2 regions of the Peribacillus suis genome follow, and region 2 is predicted to be linked to the other one. Evidence: a T-box and tRNA genes for the amino acid it is inferred to sense, from the RefSeq annotation. Region 2 holds a T-box; the other holds one or more tRNA genes.
The links. A T-box is a leader RNA that pairs with one kind of tRNA and senses whether it is charged. The one in region 2 lies ahead of tyrS (tyrosine--tRNA ligase), so its partner is inferred to be a tRNA-Tyr.

Region 1: it has a tRNA-Tyr gene. The T-box ahead of tyrS (tyrosine--tRNA ligase) is inferred to sense a tRNA for this amino acid. The anticodon was not compared.

What each region holds. Positions count from the first base shown of each region.
Region 1 covers NZ_CM182019.1:741,372-746,676, reverse strand. The annotation lists gene AC503W_RS03650 (methyl-accepting chemotaxis protein) at 146-970, opposite strand; tRNA gene AC503W_RS03645 (tRNA-Leu) at 1,383-1,463, opposite strand; tRNA gene AC503W_RS03640 (tRNA-Cys) at 1,473-1,546, opposite strand; tRNA gene AC503W_RS03635 (tRNA-Gly) at 1,555-1,629, opposite strand; tRNA gene AC503W_RS03630 (tRNA-Gln) at 1,633-1,707, opposite strand; tRNA gene AC503W_RS03625 (tRNA-His) at 1,746-1,821, opposite strand; tRNA gene AC503W_RS03620 (tRNA-Trp) at 1,836-1,909, opposite strand; tRNA gene AC503W_RS03615 (tRNA-Tyr) at 1,916-1,999, opposite strand; tRNA gene AC503W_RS03610 (tRNA-Thr) at 2,012-2,087, opposite strand; tRNA gene AC503W_RS03605 (tRNA-Phe) at 2,095-2,170, opposite strand; tRNA gene AC503W_RS03600 (tRNA-Asp) at 2,184-2,259, opposite strand; tRNA gene AC503W_RS03595 (tRNA-Met) at 2,265-2,338, opposite strand; tRNA gene AC503W_RS03590 (tRNA-Val) at 2,424-2,499, opposite strand; tRNA gene AC503W_RS03585 (tRNA-Glu) at 2,515-2,589, opposite strand; tRNA gene AC503W_RS03580 (tRNA-Ser) at 2,600-2,691, opposite strand; tRNA gene AC503W_RS03575 (tRNA-Asn) at 2,696-2,770, opposite strand; rRNA gene rrf (5S ribosomal RNA) at 2,780-2,895, opposite strand; rRNA gene AC503W_RS03565 (23S ribosomal RNA) at 3,019-5,305, opposite strand, start outside.
Region 2 covers NZ_CM182019.1:3,055,739-3,061,043, forward strand. The annotation lists gene AC503W_RS14895 (sensor domain-containing diguanylate cyclase) at 1-833, opposite strand, end outside; gene rpsD (30S ribosomal protein S4) at 1,315-1,917, shown strand; gene tyrS (tyrosine--tRNA ligase) at 2,012-3,268, opposite strand; T-box leader at 3,341-3,560, opposite strand; gene AC503W_RS14910 (transglycosylase domain-containing protein) at 3,701-5,305, shown strand, end outside.

The DNA of each region.
Region 1 (5,305 bases), 1.9 Mb from region 2:
TTGGAAAACAAAAAAGCCCTATACTAAGAGGGCCAATCTGTAGAGATTTTCAATAACTCCAATATGATATCAAGTAATGATTTCTCTTTATTCACATTTTTTAAAAATTAATAATATTTAGTTTAGGGAAACCTAGCATTCTCATTTATTTAGTCATCCCTTCTAACTTTTCAATCGTCTTATTGAATATGGATTGAGTGTCGATGATTATTTTTTGTAAATCTTCTGTTATCTCACTAACCTTCTCTACGTCTAAAGTAATATTTTCTACATTGGAATTTATATTTTTTATGGCTTTATCAACATTTCCTGCTAATCTTCTAACTTCGTCTGAAACAACTTTAAAACCTCGACCTTGTTCCCCTACTCGAGCTGCTTCGATCGCTGCATTTAAGGCCAATACATTTGTTTGGAAAGAGATGGTTTGTATGATTTTAGATACATCACTTATTAAACCCGTTTGTTTTTTTAGTGACTCCACTGCTTGAATTTTCTCATTGGAATTCTCAACAACGATATTTACTAATTTTTCAGGCATATCTTTTAGCTGAGAAATGATTTTTATTGTGTTGTTTTCACGCTCTGTAATATCTGTTGCGATTTTAAGAACAGCATGGACCTTACCTTCTTCATTTAGGATGGGTATATAGGTGGCTTCGAGCCATAGGAGATTCCCGGTTTTACCGACCCTTTGAATTTTTTCTTGAAACCTTTTTCCATTTTTGAGGGTAACCCATAATGATTCATACTCTCGGGTATTCCTGAATTCCGTTGTACAAAATTGATGATGCTGCATATTTTTCATTTCGTCAATTGTATATCCCAAGGTCATTGCAAAGTTTTCATTTACCCATATTACTTCTCTATTTAGATTGAATTCTATCATTGCTAAATTTGACTCCAGTGCAGCTAAAACGGATGTTTCATCCAATATTTGAGTGCTTATGTTAGTCCTTAAAGAAATCCCCATACCCAAAAACCCCCTGTTTTACTTCTAGTAATAATATTACAGGATAATGGGTAAGAACGCCTATACTGAACTCTTTATTAATTTAAGCATGTCATTAGAAAATTTCAGGGCAAACCGCCTAAGGTTTCAGCCTAATTCAATAAGTATCGTTTACTAAGAGTATTGCTTTTAATGCTTTGTTAAACGGATATAAAAACGTTTTGGTTCAAATCTTTGATAATCCAATTACATAGTAAATCACAAGTAAGGGGAACGGTCTGAAGTAATTGAAGAATGCATAACCTGAATTGAGAATGGACGTATTTCACATCCTTTCTGACGTATAATCTAAATCTCATGTTTATTAAATAAAAAAAAGACCTCAACAGTTAAGTTGAGATCTTTTTTGTATGACATATCTTCGACCGTATGATACCCGAGGCCGGGGTCGAACCGGCACGCCTTGCGGCACTGCATTTTGAGTGCAGCGTGTCTGCCATTCCACCACTCGGGCAAAATTTGTTGGAGGCGGCAACCGGAATTGAACCGGTGATAAAGGTTTTGCAGACCTCTGCCTTACCGCTTGGCTATGCCGCCAACATTTTTGGAGCGAAAGACGGGATTCGAACCCGCGACCCCAACCTTGGCAAGGTTGTATTCTACCACTGAACTACTTTCGCATATGGCTGGGCTAGAAGGGATCGAACCTTCGCATGACGGAATCAAAATCCGTTGCCTTACCGCTTGGCTATAGCCCATTAATGTTATATTCATTATACCATCATTTTATTGAAAATGGGGCGACTGATGGGAATCGAACCCACGAATGCCTGAACCACAATCAGGTGCGTTAACCACTTCGCCACAATCGCCATAACAATAAAATTGGCAGGGGTAGTAGGACTCGAACCCACACCGGAGGTTTTGGAGACCTCTGTTCTACCTTTAAACTATACCCCTGTAAGATGGTGGAGGGGGGCAGATTCGAACTGCCGAACCCGAAGGAGCGGATTTACAGTCCGCCGCGTTTAGCCACTTCGCTACCCCTCCACGGATGAAACATGGTGCCGGCAAGAGGACTTGAACCCCCAACCTACTGATTACAAGTCAGTTGCTCTACCAGTTGAGCTACACCGGCACTACTATGGTGGCTCAGGACGGAATCGAACCGCCGACACAAGGATTTTCAGTCCTTTGCTCTACCGACTGAGCTACTGAGCCAAACAATTAAAAATGGCGGTCCCGACGGGAATCGAACCCGCGATCTCCTGCGTGACAGGCAGGCATGTTAACCGCTACACCACGGGACCATAGATTGCGGGGACAGGATTTGAACCTGCGACCTTCGGGTTATGAGCCCGACGAGCTACCGGACTGCTCCACCCCGCGATAATAATAATGTTACTATATGCCTCAAGTTTTCGTGTTAAGTGTTCCATTCATAAAGAAACAACTTGATGCTTTTTAAAAGAAATGGTGGAGGATGACGGGATCGAACCGCCGACCCTCTGCTTGTAAGGCAGATGCTCTCCCAGCTGAGCTAATCCTCCAATAAGTTATCGAAATGGTGACCCGTACGGGAATCGAACCCGTGTTACCGCCGTGAAAGGGCGGTGTCTTAACCGCTTGACCAACGGGCCAGGTATTAAATGGCGGAGAGCAAGGGATTTGAACCCTTGAGACAGGGTTACCCGTCTACACGATTTCCAATCGTGCTCCTTCGGCCACTCGGACAGCTCTCCAATATGGCTCCGCAGGTAGGACTCGAACCTACGACCGTTCGGTTAACAGCCGAATGCTCTACCACTGAGCTACTGCGGAACAATACAAGCTTGGCGACGTCCTACTCTCACAGGGGGAAACCCCCAACTACCATCGGCGCTGAAGAGCTTAACTGCCGTGTTCGGAATGGGAACGGGTGTGACCTCTTCGCTATCGTCACCAAACATTGTTGGTTAGCATTTTTTCAAGACATCTATTATTATATCATCTTTTTTAAAAAATGCAAGAAGAAATTTTCATTCCTTCAAAACTAGATAATATCAGAAGGTGTTCATCTTTTTAAAGCGTTGGTTAAGTCCTCGATCTATTAGTATCAGTCAGCTCCACATGTCGCCACGCTTCCACCTCTGACCTATCAACCTGATCATCTTTCAGGGATCTTACTAGCTTGCGCCATGGGAAATCTCATCTTGAGGGGGGCTTCATGCTTAGATGCTTTCAGCACTTATCCCTTCCGCACGTAGCTACCCAGCTATGCCTTTGGCAAGACAACTGGTACACCAGCGGTGCGTCCATCCCGGTCCTCTCGTACTAAGGACAGCTCCTCTCAAATTTCCTGCGCCCGCGACGGATAGGGACCGAACTGTCTCACGACGTTCTGAACCCAGCTCGCGTACCGCTTTAATGGGCGAACAGCCCAACCCTTGGGACCGACTACAGCCCCAGGATGCGATGAGCCGACATCGAGGTGCCAAACCTCCCCGTCGATGTGGACTCTTGGGGGAGATAAGCCTGTTATCCCCGGGGTAGCTTTTATCCGTTGAGCGATGGCCCTTCCATGCGGAACCACCGGATCACTAAGCCCGACTTTCGTCCCTGCTCGACTTGTAGGTCTCGCAGTCAAGCTCCCTTGTGCCTTTACACTCTGCGAATGATTTCCAACCATTCTGAGGGAACCTTTGGGCGCCTCCGTTACTCTTTAGGAGGCGACCGCCCCAGTCAAACTGCCCACCTGACACTGTCTCCCACCCCGATAAGGGGCGCGGGTTAGAATTTCAATACAGCCAGGGTAGTATCCCACCAACGCCTCCACCGAAGCTAGCGCTCCGGCTTCTCAGGCTCCTACCTATCCTGTACAAGCTGTAACAAAATTCAATATCAGGCTGCAGTAAAGCTCCACGGGGTCTTTCCGTCCTGTCGCGGGTAACCTGCATCTTCACAGGTACTATAATTTCACCGAGTCTCTCGTTGAGACAGTGCCCAGATCGTTACACCTTTCGTGCGGGTCGGAACTTACCCGACAAGGAATTTCGCTACCTTAGGACCGTTATAGTTACGGCCGCCGTTTACTGGGGCTTCGGTTCAAAGCTTCGCTTGCGCTAACCTCTCCCCTTAACCTTCCAGCACCGGGCAGGTGTCAGCCCCTATACTTCGCCTTGCGGCTTCGCAGAGACCTGTGTTTTTGCTAAACAGTCGCCTGGGCCTATTCACTGCGGCTTTTCTGGGCTATTCACCCTAAAAAGCACCCCTTCTCCCGAAGTTACGGGGTCATTTTGCCGAGTTCCTTAACGAGAGTTCTCTCGCACACCTTAGGATTCTCTCCTCGCCTACCTGTGTCGGTTTGCGGTACGGGCACCTTACATCTCACTAGAGGCTTTTCTTGGCAGTGTGGAATCAGGAACTTCGGTACTATATTTCCCTCGCCATCACAGCTCCGCCTTAATGGAAACGGGATTTGCCTCGTTTCCGGCCTAACTGCTTGGACGCGCATATCCAACAGCGCGCTTACCCTATCCTTCTGCGTCCCCCCATCGTTCAAACGATGTATAGGTGGTACAGGAATATCAACCTGTTGTCCATCGCCTACGCCTTTCGGCCTCGGCTTAGGTCCCGACTAACCCTGAGCGGACGAGCCTTCCTCAGGAAACCTTAGGCATTCGGTGGAAGGGATTCTCACCCTTCTTTCGCTACTCATACCGGCATTCTCACTTCTAAGCGCTCCACCAGTCCTTACGGTCTGACTTCAACGCCCTTAGAACGCTCTCCTACCATCGACACCATACGGTGTCAATCCACAGCTTCGGTGATACGTTTAGCCCCGGTACATTTTCGGCGCGGAGTCACTCGACCAGTGAGCTATTACGCACTCTTTAAATGGTGGCTGCTTCTGAGCCAACATCCTGGTTGTCTAAGCAACTCCACATCCTTTTCCACTTAACGTATACTTTGGGACCTTAGCTGGTGGTCTGGGCTGTTTCCCTTTCGACTACGGATCTTATCACTCGCAGTCTGACTCCCAAGAATAAGTATTTGGCATTCGGAGTTTGACTGAATTCGGTAACCCGTTGGGGGCCCCTAGTCCAATCAGTGCTCTACCTCCAATACTCTCATCTTGAGGCTAGCCCTAAAGCTATTTCGGAGAGAACCAGCTATCTCCAGGTTCGATTGGAATTTCTCCGCTACCCACACCTCATCCCCGCACTTTTCAACGTGCGTGGGTTCGGGCCTCCATTCAGTGTTACCTGAACTTCACCCTGGACATGGGTAGATCACCTGGTTTCGGGTCTACGACCTCATACTCATTCGCCCTATTCAGACTCGCTTTCGCTGCGGCTCCGTCTTATCAACTTAACC
Region 2 (5,305 bases):
GGAAACATGAGCGTGTTAGGCGCAATGACTTGCAAAACCCCATATACCCCCTGTTTACCTTTTAGAGGTGCATATAAGATAGAATGATCGTCAGAGGGGTGATCATCGAATTGTATGGTGCCTGTTACATAAGCTTGCAGGGCCGCCACATTCTCGCTATCATATTCTAGATCCTTAATCGGTAGATTTTCATGACTATCATTATCATGGGAGAGAAGCAGGAAATAATCAAAGGTTGGATACACGGTATGCAAGGTCGAAATGATTTCTCCCAAGACCGCATCCATATTCATCGAAGAATGGAACTTTTCCGTGACCTTGAACAACCGTTTATTCCGTTTCTCCTCGACTGACATCTTGGAAATTGATAAAGCCGATTTCAAGATGGTTGCGAATTCTCCTGCAAAATCAGTCCCTTGCTCCTCTGTCAGACTCCTGAAAGAAATCCCTTGTTCTTTCAGGGCTATCAATCCGTTGACCTTCCCCTGATCCCAAAGAGGAATGATCGTTTGGAAATCTCGGAAATCCTTCGGCATAAATACAAACGATGCTTCGTCATTCTTATTTTCGTTCATTGCCTTCTCAATATGTTCCTGTGCGGGCGCCTTCATAATATAGTCCTCAACACTGCCTGTCGAAGCCTCTTTATAATATTGTAGCTTCCACTCATCAAATTTAAAGAAAGATACCTCTTCCATATAAAGCTGCTCTTTTGTCTCTATTAAAAAAACTTCTAAAAACTTCTGGAAATGGAGGTCCCCTTCCGAACTTTTCATATGCTGAAAGAAAAGTATCCTTAATTCATTCAATAACTGCACTGTTTTAATCTTCATCTCCATCATCCCTATATCACAGCCTATTTTTAAGCAAACTTATAAATACGAAATATTTAAAAATTATTAGTCCAAAAGAACTACATGTAATCAAGATCATACCATATCTCCCTGAAATAATGGAAACGATTGACAATATTCATTTTAGGTTATTACTTTATTATAACGCTTCTACCCTGAAATTTCTCCCTTATTCTAGTATTTTTTATAAGATTTTGAATTTCATTCTCTACCTAAATCATAATTATCATCCGATTCCGCTTGACTCACTTGGCAGAGTATTATACAATATTCCTTGTGTAAAATATTGCAGCCTATGTGACAGCCTTTATGTTCTCATTTTGTTCCTCCATACAGAGGTGTATCTCGTAACTCTCTGCTGCTAGGGCGAAGGTACATGAAAACAAAATGGTCATGATTGTTCATTCACACACGGTTTTTATTTTACCAAAATAAAAACATTCGAAGGAGGAGTCATCCTATGGCTCGTTATACTGGCCCAAGCTGGAAACTATCCCGTCGTTTAGGGATTTCCCTAACAGGTACTGGTAAAGAATTAGAAAAACGTCCTTACGCACCAGGACAACACGGTCCTAACCAACGTAGAAAAATTTCTGAATACGGAATGCAACTACAAGAGAAACAAAAACTTCGTCACATGTACGGAATCACTGAACGTCAATTCCGTTCAATGTTCGACCGCGCTGGCAAAATCAAAGGTGTTCATGGTGAAAACTTCATGGTTCTTCTTGAATCACGTCTTGATAACCTTGTTTACCGTCTTGGTTTAGCTCGTACACGTCGTCAAGCACGTCAACTTGTTAACCACGGTCACATCACTGTAGATGGAAAACGCGTAGACATTCCTTCTTACAAAGTGTCTCTTGGACAAGTAATCAGCGTTCGTGAAAAATCACGTAACTTCTCAATCATCAAAGAATCAGTTGAAGCGACTAACTTCGTTCCTGACTTCCTTACTTTCGATGCTGAGAAATTAGAAGGTACATTCACTCGTTTACCAGAACGTTCTGAATTGCCAGCTGAAATTAACGAAGCTCTTATCGTTGAGTTCTACTCTCGTTAATACCTTCGGAACCTCATCCTTGGATGGGGTTTTTTTTATGCTTGGAATTCAATACAAATAAAAGCCGGCTGGGATTCAGCCGGCTTTCTCTATCTTATTTCACTAATGTGTATTTCTTTTTCCCACGACGTATTAGGATGAATTCCCCTTCAATCTTAGCCTCTTCGTTAACGATATATTGTAAATCAGTGACTTTTTCTCCGTTGATGGAGATGGCCCCATTCTGGATATCTTCACGTGCTTGACGTTTAGATGGAGAAATCTTCGCTTCTACAATTAAGTCCACTAACGAAATATCTTCGTCACTTTCACGTTCAAAACTTGGAAAATCTTTAAACCCGACTTTAATTTCGGCCGCACTTAGATTCTTCACGTCACCACTGAATAAAGCAGCAGAGATTTTGATCGCTTGATCTAGAGCTTCTTGACCATGGATCATCCGTGTCATTTCTTCTCCTAAAGCTTTTTGCGCTTTACGTAAGTGCGGTTCGGTTTCCATGGATTTCTCTAAGTCCTCAATGACTTCACGTGACAAGAATGTGAAGAACTTCAAGTATTTCACGACATCAGCGTCCGCTGTGTTAATCCAGAATTGGTAAAATTCATAAGGCGTCGTTTTTTCTGGATCCAACCAGATTGCTCCGCCTTCCGTTTTCCCAAACTTCGTGCCATCCGCTTTAGTTACAAGTGGAATTGTCATGCCGTAAGCTTTTGTCTCTTCATCATGCGACTTGCGGATCATTTCAAGTCCTGTGGTGATATTCCCCCACTGATCGCTTCCACCAATTTGCAGCTTACAGTTATGATTGTCGTACAAGTGGTTGAAATCAATGCCTTGTAAAATTGTGTACGCAAATTCAGTAAAGGAAATTCCTGTTTCCAAACGAGAAGCAACCGTATCTTTGGCAAGCATGTAATTCACACCAATATATTTTCCATAATCACGCAGGAACGTCACCATATCAATTTTGCCGATCCAGTCATAGTTATTAACCATCACTGCACCATTTTCACCTTCAAATTCGAAGATTTGGGAAAGCTGTCCCTTAATGCAGTCTGCATTATAAAGAACCTTTTCCAACGTTTGCAGCTGTCTTTCTTCTTTCTTACCACTTGGATCTCCGATGAGACCAGTCGCTCCGCCCACAAGCACAACAGGACGGTGTCCATGCTTTTGGAACCGGCGCAATGTTAAGAATGGAAGCAAATGCCCAATATGCATGCTATCTGCAGTTGGATCCACCCCGCAATATAGGGAAATCTTTTCTTTATCCAAAATATCCTTGAGTCCTTCTTCATCCGTTTGTTGGTACATGATTCCCCGCCACTCGAGATCCTTAAGTAATTCCATTCCATTTTTCCTCCTTCATATATATCCTGAAAATTTCCGCAAAAACCATACAAAAACGCCCCTTCATATAAATGAAGGGACGAATAAATTCGCGGTACCACCCAACTTGAGGACAAAAATATGCCCTCCGCTCGAGACGAATAACGGTCGTCACCCGTTTGTCGCTACTAATTTAGGTTCACAACAAATGCTCAAGGAAGTAATTCATCTCACTATTTGTACCGGTTTTCACCAACCACCGGCTCTCTAAAACAGGGATAGCTTAACTACTGGGTCCTATCATCGCTAATTCAATAAAGATAATACTAAATTTTTATCATACCTGCCGTACATTGTCAACAGCACCCTAGCTGAAGCCAGAAAAATGTAGAAGTTTCCTTTTTACCTAGATGTTATATGCTATAATATATGTGATTTCAGGGGGTTGATACGATGAATAATAATCAAAAAGATAGAATTCAATCGGCATGGAAACAAGTGAACCGATTTTTCAAAAGTGAAAAAACAATAAGGAATGCCAGAGTCTCCTACCAAGTGGTTTGGAATTTGACATTGATCGTAATTATTGTTGGAATTCTAGGCTTTTCATTCGCCGGTGGTGTTGGAGCCGGCTATTTCGCTGCCCTCGTCAAGGATGAGCCAGTGCGCTCAAAAGAAGATTTAAAAAAGGATATTTATAATTATGAAGAGACCTCTGAGATATATTTTGCAGATAAAGTATATCTAGGCAAGCTCACAAGCGATCTTGAGCGTGAAGAAGTGTCCATCGATAAAGTTTCCGATCACCTGAAGAACGCCGTCATCGCTACGGAAGACGAGTACTTTTATGAACACGATGGCGTTGTACCAAAAGCGATTCTCCGGGCGGTTTATCAAGAATTTTCGAACGCGGCCGTCCAATCCGGGGGAAGTACGTTAACACAGCAACTCATCAAGAACCAAGTGTTGACAAACGAAGTCTCCTTCGAACGAAAAGCAAAAGAAATTTTACTAGCACTCCGGGTGGAAAAGTTCTTTGAAAAAGAAGAGATATTAGAGACTTACCTAAATGTCTCCACTTTGGGAAGAAATTCATCAGGCAGAAACATTGCTGGTGTCCAAGCAGCAGCGGAAGGGATTTTTGGTAAAGACGCCAAAGACTTGAATCTCGCACAATCTGCTTTCATTGCCGGGTTGCCACAAAGTCCTTTTGGCTATACTCCCTATACGCAACAGGGAGAGATCAAGGATGATCTCGAACCAGGCATCAACCGGATGAAAACCGTATTGAAAAGGATGCACAGCAACGGATACATAACAAAGAAACAATACGAAAAAGCCAAAACATACGATATCACAAAAGACTTTATTGGCAAGAAAACATTACCTACCGAGAAATATCCATGGCTTACCTATGAAATTGAAAAACGATCTATCGATATCCTATCAGTCTACCTTGCAAAAGAAGATGGATATGAAGAAAAAGATTTAAAAAATGATGATTTGCACGAGCAATACCTAGCGCTAGCAGATCGAAACTTGCGTCAAAACGGCTATAAAATCTATTCGACCATCAATAAGAAAATCTATAATAAAATGCAGAAAGTGACGAAAAACTACCCGAACTTCGGATATGATAAAAACCAAACCATCATCGATCCCGATACGAAAGAATCGAAAATCGTTCAGGAACCGGTTGAGACTGGTGCCGTCCTCATCGAAAACAAGACAGGTAAAATCATCAGTTTTGTCGGCGGACGAGACTTTAAACGGGAACAGACCAACCATGCAACCGCAGCACTCCGCCCAAATGGATCGACGATGAAGCCGCTTCTCGTATTTGGCCCAGGCATCGATCTCGGGAAGATCTCACCAGGAAGCGTGACGTCCAATGTCCCTGTCTCCATACCGGATGGAAGCGGAAGGTTATGGAAGCCTAGGAACTACGGCGGTGGAAGCCTTACTGGTATAGCGACAGCCCGGGAGACTCTAAAGAACTCGTATAATATCCCGACCGCGCTATTTTATATGAAAATTCTTAACCAGAATCCTGTTTCC